DNA from 4 places in the Massilibacterium senegalense genome. Region 3 is predicted to be linked to each of the others. Evidence: riboswitches for the same ligand, from Rfam matches in the RefSeq annotation. Region 3 holds a riboswitch; each other region holds the start of a gene.

What was found. A riboswitch is a leader RNA that binds a small molecule or an ion and turns the genes downstream of it on or off. The one in region 3 is predicted to bind cobalamin.
Region 1: it holds a riboswitch for cobalamin, as region 3 does, so the genes downstream of both, BN1372_RS06355 (ribonucleoside-diphosphate reductase subunit alpha) here and BN1372_RS10880 (hypothetical protein) in region 3, are expected to answer to the same signal.
Region 2: it holds a riboswitch for cobalamin, as region 3 does, so the genes downstream of both, BN1372_RS08015 (ABC transporter substrate-binding protein) here and BN1372_RS10880 (hypothetical protein) in region 3, are expected to answer to the same signal.
Region 4: it holds a riboswitch for cobalamin, as region 3 does, so the genes downstream of both, BN1372_RS06660 (energy-coupling factor ABC transporter permease) here and BN1372_RS10880 (hypothetical protein) in region 3, are expected to answer to the same signal.

Annotation. Positions count from the first base shown of each region.
Region 1 covers NZ_LN831786.1:583,929-589,261, forward strand. Annotated here, with positions in the region: gene BN1372_RS06355 (ribonucleoside-diphosphate reductase subunit alpha) at 65-2,263, opposite strand; cobalamin riboswitch at 2,380-2,557, opposite strand; gene BN1372_RS06360 (YveK family protein) at 2,817-3,497, shown strand; gene BN1372_RS06365 (CpsD/CapB family tyrosine-protein kinase) at 3,513-4,214, shown strand; gene BN1372_RS06370 (tyrosine-protein phosphatase) at 4,234-5,004, shown strand; partial or broken gene BN1372_RS15830 (transposase) at 5,106-5,333, opposite strand, start outside.
Region 2 covers NZ_LN831786.1:927,302-932,634, reverse strand. Annotated here, with positions in the region: gene BN1372_RS08025 (response regulator) at 1-120, shown strand, start outside; gene BN1372_RS08020 (ATP-binding protein) at 117-1,886, shown strand; cobalamin riboswitch at 1,972-2,101, shown strand; gene BN1372_RS08015 (ABC transporter substrate-binding protein) at 2,230-3,186, shown strand; gene BN1372_RS08010 (FecCD family ABC transporter permease) at 3,155-4,204, shown strand; gene BN1372_RS08005 (adenosylcobinamide amidohydrolase) at 4,213-5,333, shown strand, end outside.
Region 3 covers NZ_LN831786.1:1,513,601-1,518,933, reverse strand. Annotated here, with positions in the region: gene BN1372_RS10890 (phosphate/phosphite/phosphonate ABC transporter substrate-binding protein) at 1-282, opposite strand, end outside; gene BN1372_RS15250 (hypothetical protein) at 659-820, opposite strand; gene BN1372_RS10885 (hypothetical protein) at 1,210-2,823, opposite strand; cobalamin riboswitch at 2,981-3,172, shown strand; gene BN1372_RS10880 (hypothetical protein) at 3,203-3,445, shown strand; gene BN1372_RS10875 (MFS transporter) at 3,483-4,676, opposite strand; gene BN1372_RS15700 (hypothetical protein) at 4,800-4,934, opposite strand; gene BN1372_RS10870 (permease) at 4,957-5,333, opposite strand, start outside.
Region 4 covers NZ_LN831786.1:652,234-657,566, forward strand. Annotated here, with positions in the region: gene BN1372_RS06645 (hypothetical protein) at 1-167, shown strand, start outside; gene BN1372_RS06650 (ATP-binding cassette domain-containing protein) at 264-1,310, shown strand; gene BN1372_RS06655 (hypothetical protein) at 1,672-2,031, shown strand; cobalamin riboswitch at 2,181-2,366, shown strand; gene BN1372_RS06660 (energy-coupling factor ABC transporter permease) at 2,540-3,298, shown strand; gene BN1372_RS06665 (energy-coupling factor ABC transporter substrate-binding protein) at 3,295-3,582, shown strand; gene cbiQ (cobalt ECF transporter T component CbiQ) at 3,588-4,355, shown strand; gene BN1372_RS06675 (energy-coupling factor ABC transporter ATP-binding protein) at 4,369-5,211, shown strand; gene cobA (uroporphyrinogen-III C-methyltransferase) at 5,211-5,333, shown strand, end outside.

The DNA.
Region 1 (5,333 bases), 930 kb from region 3:
ATACAATGGTAAAAGGTATCTCCACTTCATCCGAAATGGAGATAACGAGAAATGCTGACATTTATCAAGAAGAACAACTAATACATTCATCAATTTCCACCGTGCGATTTCGGACATAATAAATTGTTTTAAGCCCATTTTTCCATGCTTCGATATAATATTGAAGAAAATCCCGTGCAGAAATCGTAGGTGTAATGTATAAGTTAAAACTTTGTGCTTGATCCAGATGTTTTTGGCGACGACCAGCGGCTTTGATTGACCAAAATTGGTCAATGGTATGTGCTTCTTTGTAATACCATGTTGTTTCAGGTGTTAAATCTGGTGCAGCTTGAGGAATTAATCCATCTTTTTTCTCTTCTACGAAAAATTTTGCAAATAATGGGTCAATACTTGCAGTTGTTCCTGCGATTAAGGAAGTAGAAGAGGTAGGAGCTACAGCCATGATATAGGCATTACGCAATCCGTTCTTTTTAACTTGTTCTTTTAAGGTTGTCCACTTTTCATCCTCGTAATTTCTTTGGGTAAAATAGTTCCCATTTTCCCAATCACTTCCGTTGAATAAAGGATATGCTCCTTTTTCACGAGCTAGTTTATTTGATGCCTGAATGGCATAATATGAAATTTTTTCATAAAGTTGATCTGCATATGCTAGATGTTCTTCGGATTCCCAAGCAATTTTCTTTTTCACTAAATGATGATGGTATCCACTTGTTCCAACCCCAATGGCACGATACTTTTGATTGGTCACTTTTGCTTGTGGGACAGGATAATCGTTCAAATCAATCACATTATCAAGCATTCGTATTTCTACTTCTAAAATTCGTTTTAAATCTTCTTCTGTTTCTACTTTCCCAAGGTTAATAGAGGATAAGTTACAAACAACAAAATCACCTGGTTTTGTTTTTGTCACAATGACACCATCTTCTAATGTTTCCGAAATAAATTCTGTTGCACGCATATTTTGCATAATTTCTGTACATAGGTTAGAACAATAAATCATGCCTTCATGTTTATTTGGATTTAATCGGTTAACGGTGTCACGATAAAAGATGAAAGGTGTACCTGTTTCAAAGGCACTTTTCATAATCATTTTCATAATGTCGATAGCAGGGATTTCTTTTTTTCGTAATCGTTCATTTTCCACACAGGCTAAATAACGATTTGTAAATGTTTTTTCTTCGTCATCATCGTAACAATCTTCTAAACGAAAGCCCATTTCTTGTTCTACTTCATATGGGTCAAATAAATACCAATTTTCTCGTTGGATCACTTTTTCCATAAAGATGTCTGGAATACATACACCAGGAAAAATATCGTGAGCTTTTAAACGATCATCGCCATTATTTGTCTTTAATTGTAAAAATTCTAAAATATCATAATGCCAAATATCGCAATAGATTGCAACAGCACCTTTGCGCATTCCTAATTGATCGACGGCAACGGCTGTATTGTTATAGTTACGAATCCAAGGAATAATCCCAGCGCTTACTCCCTTAAATCCACGAATACTAGAGCCACGAGCACGTAATTTTCCTACATAAATTCCCATGCCTCCACCATACTTGGAAACTTGAGCAAAAGACTGGTCGGTATGATAAATGTTCCACAAACTATCTTCAGCTGTGTCAATAAAACAGCTAGAAAGTTGATGAAAAGGACGACCAGCATGAGCAAGTGTTGGAGTTGCGACGGTAATTTCCAGTTTTGATAACACATCATAAAATTGTTTTGCCCAGTACACGTTGTCCTTTTCTTTAGAAGCTAAATGCATGGCAATCGTCATGAAACGATGTTGAGGCAATTCCCTTAGTTTTCCTTCAAAATCACGAACGAGATAACGTTTTGTGAATAAAGAAAGTCCACTGTAGCGGAACAGCAGATCCCGTTCTGGATTTATGTAAGAACCAAGTTCGTCGATTGCAACCTCTGTATATGCTTCTAATAAGTAATCTCCATACAATCCCTTTTGAACTAACGAGGATACATGATTAAAAAAGTTGTCATAAGGGGAGGAAGTAGAATATTGGGCATAAAGTGCTTGTAGCAAGATTCGGGAACTAACCCATTCCCATTCGGTTTCTTCCATCGTTGTTTTTTCAACAGCTGTGCGAATCATTAGTTGTAATATTTCTTTTTCTGTTAAGGAAGGAGTTATTTGTATATTTACTTCTTCTATAAATTTTTCTTTGTTTAAAGACGGAAAGTCATGGAATGCAAAATGTAAAAATTCATTCAAATTATGATCTGTGAAAAAATGTGTCATTTTTTTCAACCTTTCTATGGTATAATGAAAAAAGCTCAATTCCATTTGGAATTGAGCATAAAACGACAAAAAAACAGTATAGAATCTTTGCCGTTTTATCGCTTAACTCCCGAAGGATAAAACTGTTTAGATTGGTAGGTCTCCTGGCTTAGCTTCATCCAAATTTGAACCCTTCCCGTTTTAAAACAGTGGATTGTTCAAACTGTCAGCTATACAGTTGCGGGGACAGCTCCAGCTTTTCACTGAATTCCCTTTTAAACTCACTAAATGAGTGCCAATACTAAATATAGGTATAATATTTATGGGTAATGACTATATATAGTGATACTTCATTTGATTTCATTTTATAGAACTTTTTTTCATATTGCAAGTCTGAAAAAAATAAAATGCGGATTTCTAATGGATGATTTAGAAATATCTTTTCTTAATGTAAAAAATATGTTATGAATATACTAGTGCAAAATGTTTATTACCTTTTATTATTTTTTGAAAATGAAAGGTTTATTTACTTTATATATTGAAAAATAGAAAGAAACGTATAGGAGAGAAGGTAATGGAAGAAACTATTAGTTTGAAAGAAATTTTTGAAACGTTAAAAGAACGATTTCAATTAATTGTTTTTATTACGTTATTTGCAGTATTAGTAACGGGTGTAGTTACATACTTTTTTATCACACCTGTATATCAAGCTTCCACACAAATTTTAATTAATCAATCGCAAGATTCAAATCAACCGACATTAGATGTGAACCAAGTAAGAACAAATGTAGAATTAATTAATACATATAGTGTTATTATAAAAAGTCCTACGATTTTAGATAAGGTGAATAAGGAACTAGGATTAAATATGACATCGGATGAATTAGGAGCACAATTAGAAGTAACAAGCGAACAAAATTCACAAGTAGTAAATGTAGTAGTTAATGATACTGATCCCGAAAGAGCAGCATTAATTGCAAACACGGTAGCGGAAACATTTAAAAATGAAATTTCAAACATTATGAATGTGAATAATGTAAATATTTTATCAAAAGCCAAAGCCGGAGAAGATCCTTCACCAGTGAAGCCTAAACCGTTATTAAATATGGCAATTGGCTTAGTAGTTGGATTAATGTTAGCAATAGGATTAGCATTTTTATTAGAGTATTTAGATAATACAATTAAAACTGAAGATGATATTATGAAAAATTTAGAAGCGCCCGTTTTAGGGGTTATTGCAAAAATGGATAATTAAAAGGATGAATAGTGAATGAAACGAAAAGAAAAATCAACATACATAAAAAAATCTAGACAATTAATTACACAAGTCGAACCGAAATCACCGATTTCGGAACAATATCGAGCTATTCGAACAAGTATTGATTACTCATCAGTGGACGAAGCGATTCAAACAATAATGATTACATCTGTGAATCCATCAGAAGGAAAATCAACAACGATTGCAAATCTAGCGATTGTATTTGCACAACAAGGAAAAAAAGTTTTGTTAATTGATACAGACTTACGTAAACCAACAGTGCACTATACGTTCAAAGTTAGTAACTCTAGTGGAATTGTGCAAGTGTTAACCAAACAACTAACAAAAGAGGATGCAATTCGGGAAACAGAGATTCCTAATTTATACGTTTTACCTAGTGGACCAATTCCACCAAATCCAGCAGAATTATTAAGTTCTGTGACGATGGAAAAATTCGTAGAACATTTAAAAGAAGAGTTTGATATGATTTTTTTCGATACCCCTCCGTTGTTAGCTGTTGCAGATGCGCAAATTTTAGCTAACATTTGTGATGCTACAGCACTTGTAGTAGCAAGTGGGTCTACTGAAATAGAGGGTGCGATGAAAGCAAAAGAAGTATTAAAAAATTCATCTGGTAAATTTTTAGGTGTCATTTTAAACCGTAAAGAAATGAAATCAGGCGAATATTATTACTATTACGGAAGTAAAAAATAATAGAAAGTAGGAATTATCAATGATAGATATCCATTGTCATATTTTATATGGGATTGACGATGGGGCACAGACGAAAGAAGAAACACTAGCGATGTTAAAACAAGCAATCGAGGAAGGAGTTCATACAATTGTTGCAACTCCGCATTACGATCGCCATTTCTCAAATCGTCGTCAAGAAATCATACCATTTGTGAAAGAAGTAAATGAATGGATAGAGGAACAAGGCTTATCGATTCAAGTTGTACCTGGACAAGAAATTCGTATTTTTGCTGATTTAATGGCTGAATTAGAAAAAGAAACAGGCGATTTGTTGACATATGTGAATGGACTAAAGTATGCATTAATAGAATTTCCACATCATGATGTACCAGATTATGCAGAAAGTATTTTATACGAATTAATGATTAAAGGTATTACGCCGATTATTGCTCATCCAGAACGAAATAAAAAAATTATTGAGAATCCTGACATTTTGTTTGAGTTTATTCAAATTGGTGCACTTTCTCAAGTCACTACAACAAGTGTGACGGGAGGTTTTGGTCGCAAAATCCAAAAGTTCTCCATTGACTTGTTGCAGCATAATTTAGCTCATTTTTTAGCTTCTGACGCGCATAATTTGACAACTAGACCATTTAATATTCAACAAGCAATCGCACATGTAGATAAACATTGTGGGAAACAAAAAACGATGGAATTGTATGAAAATGCTGAAAAAATGGTGAACGGGCAAGAAGTTTCAGTATTACGTAGTTCTAAAATTAAACGAAAAAAAATATTAGGCATTTTCTAAAAATGAGGCTGGGACATAACGAGCTTCAAAAAATGCAAAAAGTGAAATTGAGCTCACTCCATTTCACTTTTAGCTATTTTTTATATGAATCTTTATATCTTTTAGTTAATGGACGTGAATTTCCGCATATTCACGGCCATTAATGCAAGGCCCATTTCATTTTCAACCTTCGATTTTCCTCGGACAGAAAATCGAGTAAAACGCAAATTAGCCTTCAAGAATCCAAAAACTGGTTCTATGTCAATCTTACGTTGACGATAAATAGCCCCTGTTTTTTTTCTGAAAGCTGCGCTCTCACATATTCTTTTTGTTGTTCCCATTTTTCATTC
Region 2 (5,333 bases), 590 kb from region 3:
GTCGATACACACGTGAAACGGTTGCGTGAAAAATTAAATCGTATTTCTAAACAAGCAGCTAAAATGATTGTAACGGTTTGGGGAGTAGGGTACAAATTTGAGGTTGTGAATGATGAATGATTTGGAAAAGCGTCGTTGGAAAACTATGGATCACAATCATTTTACTCGTTTCCGTTATTCTTTCCATTCTAACTATTTTATTGTTACAACTTTTTGAATCGTATTATGTGAACCAATCAGAAACACAATTAATTACTTTAGCTAAAAAAGTGGCAAAAGTGATGGAGGAAAATGATGATAAAGCCTTGGCCTTAGCAACAACTTGGGAAATTGTTGATGCTAATTCTACCAAAATCATTGTGGTTCCAGATAAAGAAAAAGAATGGATTGCACCAAATCAAAATAAAAAAGAAGAACACGTATCCACTGATGAATTTAAAAAAGATCCAGATTTACAAAAAGTATTAACGAATCGAGAAGTGATTAAAAAAAGAGCGACGTATGCATCATATAAAGATGACCAAGAATTTCGGACACAAATGTTAATTGTTGGTGTCCCAGTCGATTTTATTGAAGGGAAACAAGGTGCAGTTTTTGTTTATCAATCATTAGAGGTTGTAGATAATACCATTAACCATGTAAAAAAAATAATTTTACTTTGTGCAGGTATTGCGATTATCATGACGACTGTATTTGCGTTCTTTTTATCTTCAAGGGTAACTGCCCCGCTACGTAAAATGAAACAAACTGCGCAAGAAATGTCTAAAGGAACGTTTGAAGCGAATATCCCAATTGTAACAAACGATGAAATTGGGGAGTTAGCGGTAACATTTAACCGGATGAGTAGGCGAATTAATACGTACGTTTTAGCATTAAATCAAGAAAAAGAGCAATTAGCTAGTATTTTACGAAGTATGGCGGACGGTGTTATTACTTTCAGTAGCATTGGAAATATTTTAATTACGAATCCCCCAGCTTTACGTTTTTTAAAAGCATGGCAATTTGAAGTGGAGGAAGATGCACCTGTGATTCCTGAACGGTTAAAAGAACTTTTTCAAACAGTGGTCGAAACGGAAAAAGAGCAAACGACGGAAATGGAAGTGCAGGGGCACATTTATACGATAGTCATGACCCCATTGATTGATCAACAACGTATTCGCGGGGCAGTTGCTGTCCTTCGAGATATGACAGAAGAACGGCAATTGGATAAGTTAAGAAAAGATTTTATTGCAAACGTTTCCCATGAACTTCGTACTCCAATTGCAATGTTACAAGGATATAGCGAAGCAATCGTAGATGATATTGCGGAAACGGAAGAAGATAAAAAAGAAATGGCAAGTATTATCCACGATGAATCGTTACGAATGGGAAGGCTTGTAAATGACTTGTTAGACCTTGCGAAAGTGGAGTCAGGTAAAATTCAATTAAATCGAGAACGAGTTAGTCTTCCGTTATTTGTAGAGCGAATTATTCGTAAATTTCAAGGAGTAGCGAAAGAACAACAGATTCATTTACGACTTCTTACAGAAATAAAAGAAGAAGATACGATGTTCGATCCAGATCGTATTGAGCAAGTGTTAACCAATTTGATTGATAATGCGATTAGGCATACTCCAAATGGCGGGATGGTTACGTTAAGTCTGATAGAATTAGATAGAAAATACGAATTTCAAGTAAAAGATACAGGAGTCGGAATTGATAAGGAAGATTTGCCTTTTGTATTTGAACGTTTTTACAAAGCGGATAAAGCAAGAACGAGGGGACAATCTGGTACAGGACTTGGTCTTGCAATCGCTAAAAATATTATTCAAGCCCACGGTGGCATGCTTGAAGTAAATAGTAAGAAAGATGAAGGAACAACCTTTACTTTTACGATTCCCAAATAGTAAACGGAAATAATGATATAGTAATAAGAAACAAGAAATGAAAAAGTGCATTGCATAAACATAATTTCAAGGTATAATGATAAGTAATTATATAATCAGATAAGGTGCTCATGAGAGATAAAAGGGAAGTTGGTGAAAATCCAACACGGTCCCGCCACTGTAATTATCCAACATGCGGATAAAAGTCAGGAACCTGCCTTATTTTTGTAATAGCACAGCCTCGTGGAAAAGGAATCGTGCGATGAAGAAAGTCTTCTTATGTATAACGTTGTTTAATCTTCATCCCTTCCATGTGGAGGGATGTTTTTTATTTTATGTCTATATGATAAAAAGGGGGAGCAAAATGAAAAGATTCTGGCAATTTATGCTTGTTTTTGTCCTTTCTTTCGGTTTGTTGATTGGCTGTAGTGCAGATAATACAGCTGATAAAAAGAAAGAAACAAAAACAGAAAGCGAAGCATATCCAGTAACCATTAAAGATGCAACAGGAAAAGAAGTAAAGATTGAGAAGGAACCAGAAAAAATTGTTTCCTTAATTCCAAGTAATACGGAAATTGCGTTTGCTTTAGGTTTAGGAGATAAAATGGTCGGTGTGACCGATTATGATACATATCCAAAAGAAGTAAAAAACATTGAAAAAATCGGTGGTCTAGATGTCAATGTAGAAAAAGTCATCGCATTAAAACCTGATTTAGTTTTAGCGCATGCTAGTGCAATGAGTACTGCAGAAGATGGGTTAAATCAAATGAGAGAATCAGGAATCACAGTCTTGGTAGTGAACGAAGCAAGTTCTTTTGACAAAGTATATGATTCTATAGAATTGATTGGGAAGGCTACTGGTAAACAAAAAGAGGCAAAAGACCTTGTAAAATCGATGACAACAAAACTAAAAGCGATTGAGGAGAAAACCAAACAAGTGGAAAGTCCGAAAAAAGTATATGTAGAAGTTTCTCCTAGTCCATCTATTTACACAGCTGGAAAAAATACGTTTATCGATGAATTTTTAACGACTATTCATGCAGAAAATGTAGCGAAGGAATTAGAAGGATGGCCACAAATTTCAGAAGAAAAAGTGATTGAATGGAATCCTGATACGATTATTACGTTATATCATGGAGATATGGTAGAAAAAGTAGAGTATAAAATCGAGAATCGAGAAGCATGGTCAGACATTACAGCAGTCAAAGAAAAGCAAGTGGTTGAGGTGGATTCTGACTTAACGTCTCGTCCTGGTCCTCGTTTAGTTGAAGGAGTAGAAGAATTTGCTAATGCGGTTTATCCAGAAATTTTCGCAAAATAATTGGAAATGGATGAGTGTTCTTTCCGTTTTTATTTTTATAGCCGCTTTATTATTAGGGGTATCGATTGGAACTGTATCGATTCCCCTTTCTTCTCTTTTACAAATAGTTTACTATCAACTTTTTTCTAAAGCGGCCATGCCAGATGAGTATATGATGTATGCTAATATTATTTTTAATGTGCGTTTACCTCGTGTTATGTTAGCGATGATTGTCGGGGCTAGCCTGGCTTTAGCAGGGGCAGCGTTTCAAGGATTATTAAAAAATCCCTTAGCAGATCCTTATACACTCGGTATTTCTTCTGGGGCAAGTGTTGGAGCTGTAGTAGTATTATTTTTCCAAATAGAAATCCTTATGTTAGGAAAATTCACACTTCCTGTTGCAGGCATTATCGGGGGATTTCTGACACTTCTCCTTGTTATCGGTTTTTCGCAATTAATTGACCGAAATTTTTCTGTTGAAACGGTTATTTTAACCGGGATTATTGTTAGCTCTTTTCTAGGGTCTTTATTATCGTTAATGATTGCTCTAACAGGAGAAGAATTACGACAAATTATTAATTGGTTATTAGGAAGTGTTGCAATGCGAGGCTATGAGTATATATGGCTTGCTATCCCATTTCTTATAATCGGAACATTGCTCATCTTTTTTAATAGTGATGAATTAAATGTATTATCTTTTGGAGAAGAAACAGCAAAGCAGCTAGGAGTAGAGGTGAAAAAGCGAAAATATATGCTTTTAATTGGTGCTTCTTTGTTAACCGGCTCTAGTGTTGCAGTATCAGGTACGATTGGTTTTGTTGGTTTAGTAATTCCACATATGACGCGTATGCTGGTTGGACCGAATCACCGCCGACTATTACCTTTATCATTTTTAAATGGTGCTAGCTTTTTAGTATTAGCAGATTTAGTTTCTAGAACGATTATTGCCCCGCAAGAGTTACCAATTGGTGTGATTACGGCACTTATTGGTGCACCTGTATTTGCCATTATTTTTTATCAACAACGAAAAAGAAAGTAGGGAGCACTATGATTGAAATCGAACATGTTACTATTTCATATGATGGTTTTCCTGCCGTTCAAGATGTTTCTTTTTCTGTTCAAAAAGGAGAAATGTTTGGAATTTTAGGTCCAAATGGTAGTGGGAAAACAACGTTGTTAAAGGGAATCAGTGGAACTATTCCGCTAAATAAAGGTGATATTTTTCTCGAAGAGAAATCGATTACAATGTTTCTAGCGAGACAATTAGCGCAAAAAGTGGCAGTATTACCTCAGCAGTCGGATATTTCTTTTCAATATACAGTGGAAGAAACGGTAAAACTCGGGCGTTATCCGTATAAAAAAGGATGGTTTCATCCTTATACAAAAGAGGATGAACAAATGGTGCAACAAGCTATGGAATGGACGGGTGTAGACACGTTTAAGCATCGCTTTTTTCAAACTTTAAGTGGTGGAGAACGACAACGGGTACTGTTAGCAAGGGCATTAGCGCAAGAACCTGAAGTGTTGTTGTTAGATGAACCGACGAATCATTTAGATATTTTTTATCAAATGGAACTTTTTACATTATTACGAAAATGGGTAGAAGAAAAGGGATTAACGGTCATTGCCATTTTTCATGATTTAAACATGGCTAGTTTATTTTGTGATCGATTATTGTTGATGGATAATGGAAAAATGGTATCATTAGATGACGTAAATTATGTCCTGACTGAACAAGCATTAAAAGAAGTGTACAAAGTAACGTTAAAACGGAATGAACATCCATTATGCCCAAAGCCAACGATTATGTTTGTACCGGAAAATAAAAAATATGCTGTGCCTTCTTTTCGTGAAAATTTTTCAGTAACGAAAACAACAGAATATATTTATATTCATTCAAAAAAACCGCTTCGAACGTTATCGAGTGCGATGATTGGAGATGGCTTTAGTTGGCGAACAGCATTTGTTAATCGTCATGTTCATAAAAACTATCACGAACTAGATCCGATTGGAGAATATATAAAGTATTTACAAGCATTACACATTAAACAAAGCGATGCAGTGGCCATGATGACCGCTGCTTATTTAGAAGATGCTGTTTTTTTGTTTCATCAAGAAGATGATTTTAACCTTTATTGTGTTGTGACTGCAGGGATTAGCAATGCGGT
Region 3 (5,333 bases):
TGCTTCTACAATTGTATTATAGTCTGTTGATACACTTACTTTTACTGGGATACCCAATTCTTTACTTAACAGTTCTTCTAGTGGTTTTGCTTTCGCTTCCAGTGTATCCGCATTCTGTGAAGGGACGAATTGAACTGTTAATTCTTCCGGTACATAACTAGTTTCTGCCTTGTTTGTTTCGCCATTGGCCTTTTGAGTTGTTTCTTCTGAATTACCGCAACCGACAAGCATACTAGCAGCCAGGGCAAACGAAATCCCGACTCCTAACAATTTTTTAATCATTAGCTCCAACTCCTACACTACAAAATTTTTATGACTCTTCTATGACTCTAACAAATATATATTGAAAAAATGTTAATAAATTGTAATGAAATAATTAAACTTTGTAAAAATGATATAAAATTGTGTTTATATAACAACTGAGAAAAGTGTATTTTTTGAAAATAAGACCAAACTTTCTTTCATAGAAGTTTGGTCTTTCAATAATTTGTTTAATTACTTATATTCCATAATTATATATATTTCTCAGCGATTTTCTTTCCAGAATGCTTCTTTATATATTTTTGTAAGGATGATAATTTTGTCTGTTGCACTTTTTCCTTTTTTCCTCTTGAATAGAAGAAACTCTAGAGGAAATACTTTTAGCTGTGCCATCATTTCATATTAATCCTTGTGCTTCACCATTCGCTAATGTTAATAATTTAAGTTGAAAGTTGTTTTTATATGAAGAGGCAATACCAAAAATATGAATGGAATCTCCGCTTTTAAATTGTTCTTGAAATTGCGTGACCATTATTACTGTTCGACTATCCACACGCACACGCGTTTTAATTCCATCCGTATGGATTACATCGAATTAAAAAAAGTTTCCTATTTCAGCTAGATTTTCAATGGTTACATTTTCTAATTTTATTCATTGTCCTAGAGTGCTTTCATCCACTTCTTTCACAACCTTAGGTGCTAGAAGGTCTTTTGTCCCAGTTTTAGTAAGTGAAATGATATCTGTAAGTTCTATTTCATTGTTATATATGGTAGTAGGTGCCGTGATTTTTACTACATCACCTACATGAAACCCGTCCTCATGTTGAAAAACATAAATACCTGCTGTCTCATTTTGGATATAAAAACCTTTTTCGCCAAATAAGCCTGGTTGTGATGTGATGACACCTTCAATGGTTACTAACGACCCTTTTGGTGCTTCTCTTGCTTCTAAAAGGAAATGGTTTCAGGAAAAGTTAGTGTTTCATCTGGTAACGGTTCACTATTTACATTATCAATGGTAACTATATTGGTCAGAATGTTTGTTTTTTTATGTTTTAAACGAAGATTTGCTTGTCCCTCTGTTCCTGGCTTTATCCGCACGGTTAATTCCTTTGTTGCTTGTCCAAATAAGTCTGCGGTTACGGAAAATAGTTCACTGTATCCGTAGGAAGTAGGCCATGTTCCATCTTCTCTTTGGAAGGATGCAATTTGCGTTCCACCATCTAAATAAATACCTATTCTTAAATCTGAAATTGTTTGACCTGGGAGAAGATTATGAACTTGTAATCTAATGTTAAATTCTTGCCTGTTTGGTAGTATTTCTTGGTGAATAAAAGAGTAAGTGGGTTTCTGCTCTTGTGTGACTGTTGAGCCGTATGAACCTGCTTTAAATGTTAAGGAGTCATACCATTTATAACCGGGTTCAGGTTCTGCCCATGGTTCTTTTTGAGGTTCTGTAGAGTTTGCTGGTATTTCTATTTTTAGTTGAGGTGATGGATTATCGAGCGGAATACCTGTCTCTGCAAAAGTGGTATAGTTTTCTTTTTTTGCTAGCCAATTGATTATGTTCACTAATAATTTTTCATCATCTTGTTCTTTAAAGCCGTCATATGTTTTCTTGGTAGTACCAGTATCTTCTCGTACATACTTTGGGGTTGCATCTTCAACGGGTGAGGAATCACCTATGAATGCTGCTTTTCCTTTTCCATATTTTGAAATGGCTGCATACGGTCCTTCTTCTATACCCCCGCCGAAATATACACCTTGATCGACTGAGTAATTCCATTTATCTGCATTTGTTAGTCCAGTTGGTACATAAACAATTCCTTTTGCTTTAGATGAATCTGTTATTGCTAATGTAGAACCTGCATGCATAGCGACGGATTGAACTCCTTCTGTAATGCCAAACGTATCTTGTGAGGGAGCAATCAGTGTAGCGTTCACATTTCCAATTGCATTGTAACGGAACTTAATTCCAAAGTTTTCGGAAAGCCAATCTTTGCTTTCTAATTCTTGCATTGCAAACGACATTTTCTCATCTGTATTCATTCCTTTAGATGGATCTTCAAATGCTCCCCTTCGATAGCCATTCATTATTTCAGAAGAATCCCAGCGATTTTTATTCCGGTCTGCATTGTAATGATCGGAAACAAAAAAGATACTTCCGCCATTCTCAACAAATTGAAGCATCGCATCTTGTTCTGTTTTTTTAAATGGAATATTTGCTTCAGGAATGACAAATACATCATATGCCTTTAAATCATCGTATGTAAAAGGTACTGTTTTTCGCAGTTCTTTTACATAATACCCTTCTTGTGAAATGGCATTGGCAAAATCAGAAAAGGCCCCGTCTATTACCCAGTCGGCAGCTCCAGCAGTTTGACCGTGTGAATTGTCAAACAACACATTCATTCCATTCGGATTTGCTGGGAAAATTTCAGGAACCGGATCTGTTGGACCTTCGGCATTCGCGTTATTTGTGCCAACCAATGCTGGTGCAAGACTAAAAAATAGAACAATGGAGAGCAACGTTTTTAATAAAAATGGTGTGCTCTTTTTCATACACAATCCCTCCCATATTTCCGCCTTTTAAACAATTACTTCCTTATCCATTGTAGGGAATAAATATAAGTATAAGGTTAAGTATTTGTAAAGTTTGTATAAAATTTAAAAAGAAAAATACACAAGGAAGTACATGTTGTGTGATATACTAAACATAATTGGATAAGTGGAGATTGGTAATTGTACATACCGTACAATTTTAAAAGGGAAGTTCGGTGCAAATCCGACGCGGTCCCGCCACTGTAAGTGTAATCATTCATACAAAAAACCACTGTCATACTATGTGATGGGAAGGAGTATGAATGAAGTGATCACAAGTCAGGAGACCTGCCAAACTCGACACACCCAAAATCCTACGGAGTATAGGAGGTGTATGGCGATGCATATGCACAAAGATTTTCGCCGCAATTCTACACGCGTTGATGTGATGACAGTTGAATGTAAATTGCGCGAAATTTTGATGAATAGCTTTGTTGATGCGAAAAGCGCTTCATTGCAGTATTCATTAGATGAACTTGTTTGTTTATTGATCGAACAAGTAGAGGATGAAGCGGTTAAACGAGTGCGACTTCGTATGTTAAATGAAGCATTTCAAAATGTACGCAAAGAATTGATTGGGTAAAACAAAAGGCTATCTTTCCGCAGATAGCCTTTTTTAGTTAACCTGTATATTTTGTTTCTTTTCCGAGGAATAAAACAGCAAGAACACCGATAAAAATGGAAATAGCAAAAATACTAAAAATCGATCCAATCGACATGTTTGCTGCTACTAAATAACCGACCATGAGCGGTCCGAAAATACCGCCAATTCGTCCGAACGAAGCAGCCATTCCTGCACCTGTTCCGCGAATGTGTGCGGGATATTGTTCAGGTGTGTAAGCATACATCGCACCCCATGCACCTAAGTTAAAGAAGGAGAGCAAAATACCAGAAGTCATCAACATCGTTAAGGTGTCGGCATTTCCGAAAAAGTACGCACTAACTGCGGTTCCAATCAAATATGTTACAAGTACAAACTTACGACCGAATTTTTCAATAAACCAAGCAGCAGTAAAGTAACCTGGTAGTTGAGCAAGCGTCATAATGAGGACATATTGGAAACTTTTAATCATCGCAAATCCTTTTAACACCATGACAGAAGGAAGCCATAAAAACATGCCATAGTAGGAAAATACAACACTAAACCATAATAGCCATAACATCGTTGTTCGTTGGATATATGGTTTTGTCCAAACACTTTTTACATTTTGCCACACGCTTATTTTTTCTGTTTTTGGTTGCTTTGGCATCGTATCTGGTAATTTTAATCGAAGGACAACAGCATAAAGAGCAGGAATCGCTGTTAATAGTAAAGCAACCCGCCAGCCGTAAGTTGGAATAATAAAGTAGGCAATAATCGCTGCCACAATCCATCCTAATGCCCAGAAACTTTCTAAAAGTACGACAACTTGTCCACGTTTTTTTGGATGAACACTTTCACTAACATAAGTAGAAGCAACGGGTAACTCCCCACCTAATCCAGCACCAATTAAAAAGCGAAATACTAAAAAGATTGCTAACGTTGTACTCAGAGCGGAAAAACCACTTGCTAATGAAAAGAGTAATAATGTAATGATAAAGACATGTTTACGACCGATTTTATCGGCCATTGCTCCGAAAGCAAATGCCCCGACTGCCATCCCGATGGAATTAATACTTCCAATCCATCCGATTTGTTCTGGTGTTAAATTCCAATCTTCTTTTAATGCGGCGTTAATAAATGATAACAACCCAACATCCATTGCGTCAAACAACCAAGCGAGTCCGGCGATAGATAGTAATTTCCTAGTTGATAACGGTTGCTGTGACCCCATTTTTTTCGTCACATGAGTCATCTCCTTATTTTCATAATCATACTCTTTTAAATATTTACGAAAAGTATACAGATGTCAAGACAAAATAAAACCTATAGTTTCTCAAAACTATAGGTTTTGTACTTACTTAGTTTTATTCTTTTCTTCGGATTTATTCGATTCTTCATTCACTTCTTCGATGACAACGTTACAACAGCATTCCTTTTTTTTTGGTTTTAATTGTCCGAAAAAACCTTTTAATCCTTTTTTTTCACCCATTTTGTCACCTCCTTTAACAGTCTTATAACATGTATTGCACGAAAAGGCCGCTCAAAATGGCAATCAATAAAACAGAAACCATAAAAATGAAGACAAGTTTTCGTTTGAACAATTTACTTAGTAAAATCATTTCTGGAATACTAGCACCAGCACCACCAACAATTAAAGCTAAAATAGAGCCAATTCCCATTCCTTTTGTTAAAAGCGCACTACTAATAGGAATAATTGCTTCCACACGAATGTACATTGGAATCCCGATAAGTGCAGCGATTGGAATTGTCCACCAATGTTCCCCGCTAGCATATTTTATGATGAAACTCTCCGGAATAAAGTTATGAATAGCAGCCCCGATAAAGACTCCTAGTAAGATATATGGTAAAAGTGGATAAAAAAATCCCC
Region 4 (5,333 bases), 860 kb from region 3:
TTGAAGCAACTGGTGATCACGCAATGAAGTATATGAAAGGTTATAACGCAGACAAACCAAATGGTGGCTTAGATGAAAATGCAGAAATGAACAATGACAACATGGATCATGGAGAAATGAATAACGAAAACAATGAAAACCAAGAACAAAATATGAACCATAACTAATAGCTTACATAAAACGACATTGTCTTTTACAATGTCGTTTTTGTATTTTTTTTATCTTTCATGCATATCGTAACGGTAAGGAAGGAGTGAAGCGAAATGGCGAAACATTCGTTTATCGATGCGCTTACAAGCGAAGGATATCAATCGAGAATCCATGATGTAATGAAAGAAGTTCAGACGATGCATTACGTAACTGGTTCTTACGGCCTATTTCCGTATCAACTAATAAAGGAAATTCAATGGGATGAAAATGAAGAGGTGGAGTATTTTCATTCTTTTTATTATCCAGAAAAAGTGATTGGTTTTTTACACCCTAGAAAAAAGAAAGCACTCCTTTTTCATCGCCCATTATGGAAATACCCTGTCGCAAAGGAAGTTATTTTTTCATTAGAAAAATGTATCGAACGAAATAAACTGCCAAAAAATGTAACTGAAATGATTAATTTGAAATACCAGCATGAAAAGGTATGCTGTACGTACTTAAAGAAAGCAAAAGAAATTCATTTTCAAAAAGAACATATTTACCGTACTTCTCTCGATTTTCAAAAGGCTGATTCTTTAGCTGATTCATTAATTAAAGAGGTATTTTTAGAAAAAGTAGAAGCGACAAATCAAGAAGTGAAGCAGCGTTTTTTTGGTACTTTTACTGCAAAGGGGCCGATTAATTTTCTTGATTCTATTACGAAAACAGTGAAGCAACGCTATATCATTCATGGACGATCTGGTAGTGGAAAATCAACGTTAATGAAAAAAATCGTGCAAGCAGCTCGTGATAGAAAAGAAAGTGTAACGATATATCCGTGTTCTTTCGATCCGAAAAGCTTAGATATGGTTGTTTTAGAAGACCGGTTGATCGCTTTTATCGACGGAACTTCCCCTCATCCGTTATCAAAAAGCAGAGAAGGTGATGTTATTGTCGATACGTTTGAATGTTGTATGGATGCTTCGGTGGAAAAAGAATATCAAGCAGATATAGACAATGTCACAAATGAATATAAAAAAATGATAGCTCTAGCTAGACATCAATTAGAGTTAGCTGTAGAATTGCAAAGAAAAATAGATGAGTCATATGAACAAGCACTTATTGAATATCGTTATGAAAATGTTAAAAACATGTTAAATTTATCTTTTATTAACGGGTAGGATAACCCCATTTCAAAATGTTAAGGTAAGACCGAAAAATAGTTAAATGGGGAATCAAACTTCCTGTATCCAACTACGATGGGCTAACGACTTCAGTAGCTGGATGGTTCTATGAAAAAATCACTCATCCCACCATCTATCCTATGCTTGTCGTCCATGAACGAGCGCCCTCTGCTTTTTTGAGTGCATCTAATCATCAATGAGGGAAGTGCGAAAACTCTTATTGATGGAAGATGTTTTTATTGCAAATTGAGTATATACCCTTCATTCATTAAAATAATGTTAATTTTATGTAAATCCACTCAATTTTTTGACGAAATACGGTAATATAATGGTAGAAAATCTTGAATGGAGGGTAAAAATGGCCCATAAAAGTCATAAATATGTCGAATTACGTGCTTATATGCAAATGACTTATGTTGCAAAATATCGTTTGATGAAATTAGCAGATCAAACAATTTTTTATAACCCTATACCATTTTCTACATTTAAAGAAATTTTAAAAGAAAATAAAGTAGTTCGGGAAGAAAATATTCGCTATGTTTCTAAAATGTATCATGAACACCATGGAATAGAAATGAAGTATGGACATAGGGAACTAGAAAAGAAATCATTTTCGATTATCGAACGCGCTTTTGAAATAGGGCTACTGAATAAAAAGGACCTTCTTATCTCAGAGGAAGAATGGTTAGCCTATCAAGACTCTTTCGTTTGTAAATAAACAGCCATTTGTACCAATGGTTGTTTTTTTATGAAAAAAGGTGAAAGAATGATGTTATTTCTCGAAAAAAAAATACTATGCTAGGTGTCGTATATCAAAAATGGAACTAGACAATTAAAATTATAGTTTGATATAATGAACGTTAAGTTCATATCGTTTGTTAATAAGGTGTAACAATTTAATTGTTACATAATAGGGAAGACCGGTGAAAAACCGGCGCGGTCCCGCCACTGTAATTGGTAGCAACCTACACATAGTCACTGTTTCAACAAATGGGAAGACGTAGGGATGTGATGATCAAAAGCCAGGAGACCTGCCTTATTAGTAGACACACCATCGAAACCTACGAGGATAGGGAGGTGTTTTGTTCCGACATTTATCTTGGATTAGTGTGGTTACATGTCCTGAAATTAGTAAAAATAGGAATGGAAACATCTTTCTGTATGGAAAGATGTTTTTTTTATTGGGCGTACAAATGAACGAATTATTATAGAAAAGGAAGAGGAAAATGAAACGATACGGGTTACTATTATTAAAAACCTTACCATTACTTGCGTTGTTTTTTACTGTACCAAAAGCAACATATGCGATGCATATCATGGAAGGATTTTTACCAGTTAAATGGGCCATTTTTTGGTGGGCACTATTTATTCCATTTTTAGTAATTGGCTTACGATCTATTCAAAGAACAATCAAAGAAGATCCCCAATACAAAATGATGCTTGGATTATCAGGGGCATTTGCTTTTATTTTATCTGCATTAAAATTACCATCTGTAACAGGAAGTTGTTCTCATCCAACGGGTGTAGGACTTGGAACAATTCTTTTCGGACCATTTGTCATGAGTGTGATTGGTTTTATTGTGTTAACATTTCAATCGTTATTATTAGCTCACGGTGGCTTAACGACATTAGGTGCAAATGCTTTTTCTATGGCAGTAGTTGGACCATTAGTTACATACGGATTATTTAAATTAGGACAAAAAATGGATTGGTCGTTAGGAATCAACGTGTTTTTAGCTGCAGCACTAGGAAACTTGGCAACATACGTTATGACAAGCTTTCAATTAGCTCTAGCATTCCCAGCAGATGTGGGAGGATTTACAGCTTCTTTAGTGAAATTTATGGGGATTTTTGCTGTTACACAAATTCCGTTAGCGCTAAGTGAAGGTTTATTAACGGTATTCGTTGTGAATCTTCTGAAAAATTATCATGCCAATGAGTTAAAGCAACTGAACGTCGTGGTTGGAGGTGGACAGAAGCAATGAAAAAAAATACATGGTTACTTTTAGGAGTCGTTGCACTCATTTTAATCCCTTTAATTATCAATAGTGGCGCAGAATTTGGTGGTGCAGACGGAGAAGCAAAAGAAGCAATTACCGAAGTACAACCTAACTATGAACCATGGTTCTCTAGTATTTGGGAACCGCCAAGCGGCGAAATTGAAAGTTTACTATTCGCGTTACAAGCAGCGATTGGCGCAGGATTTATTGCTTACTTTTTTGGATATGCAAAAGGAAAGAAAACAGCAAATAAAAATAATGAGGCATAAAGAAAATGATGATGTTTGACAAATATGCTTATATTAATGGATTAAGAAAACAGCATCCTGGAGAAAAAGTGCTGTTTTCTCTATCCTCTCTTTTTTTTCTTATTTCTGCAAGAGATGCGTATGCTTCTATTTTTATTTTTTGTATGATGTCTATTGCAATTATCGTCGTCGCCCGGATTCCGTTTTTCTTTTACGTAAAAAGTTTGTTTTTACCTATTTTCTTTTTACTAATGAGTATCGTTGCAATTATCATTGAATTTTCTAAAGGAATACCAGTTGATGCATTACTATCTCTCCGTATACAGAATTATTCGTTATTTATTACAGAGCAGTCTTTACAACGGGGAACAAATCTTTTTTTAGTATCTTTTGCTTCTGTAAGCTGTTTGTACTTTTTAATTTTATCGACGACTATTTTTGATTTACTTCAGTTATTAAAAAAAATCCATGTTCCAACTATTTTATTAGAGCTATTTATGTATGTGTACCGTTTTATTTTTATTGTTCTTGACCAAAGTGTTGCAATTTTTACCGCACAACAATCAAGGTTAGGATATGCGACGTATCGCAAAAGTTTTCGGTCGCTAGCATTATTAATTGCATCATTGTTTTCAAAGTCTATGATTCAATCACAACAATTTGCATATGCACTTCAAGCAAAAAATGATGATGGGATGCTTAGGCAGATAGAAAAAAAATATCGTTATTCCAAACGATTTTGGTTGTTTTTTATATTTTATGTTCTGGCCCTTTTATGGGTCACGTATAGTTAGGGGTCGTTTGATTGTGAATGAGAGCATTTTACGCTTAGAAGATGTGTCTTTTCAATATCCAGATGGGACAGTTGCGTTAAAAAACATTTCATTGTCATTTCCAAAACATAAAAAAATAGCTATTCTTGGCAATAACGGTTGTGGGAAATCGACATTAATGCTTCATTTGAATGGGATATTTAAACCAACGAAAGGGACTGTTTATTTTGATAAAACACCATTTTCCTATCGAAAAAAAGACATAGAGTACATCCGAAAGCAGGTGGGGATTGTGTTTCAAAATCCTGATATGCAACTTTTTTCTACAGATGTATATCAAGATATCGCTTTTGGAGCATTGAATATTTGGAAAAATGCAAAGCAAGCAAAACCTTTTATCGAAAAAGCCATTCAACAGATGAAAGTAGAACCATTTCTTGAAAAACCGGTTCATTTTTTAAGCTATGGACAAAAAAAGCGAGTAGCGTTAGCTGGCGTATTAGCGATGGATCCAGAAGTGGTCGTGTTAGATGAACCGACAGCTGGACTAGATCCGTTTTACATTCGATTGATGATTGAATCATTAGAATCTATTTATAATGCGGGAAAAACGATTATTTTATCTACACATGACATTGACTTTGCCTATGAATGGGCAGATATTTTTATTGTGATGTCGGAAGGAACATTGCTAGATATGGGGAAACATTCCTATATTTTTTCAAATCATCGCTTAATTGAAAAGGCACATCTTCAACAACCTTGGATTACACTTGTGTATGAAGAACTAGTAAAAAATAAAGCTGCACCAGCGCAAGTGTATCCAACAAAAAAAGAGGAAATTTTACAAATGTTACGAAGAGTAGGTGAGGTATAATGCCTGGAAAAGTATATTTAGTAGGAGCAGGACCAGGACATCCTGAATTAATTACGGTAAGGGGCGTAGAATGTTTAAAAGAGGCAGATGTTGTTTTATATGATCGACTTGTTCATCCGCAA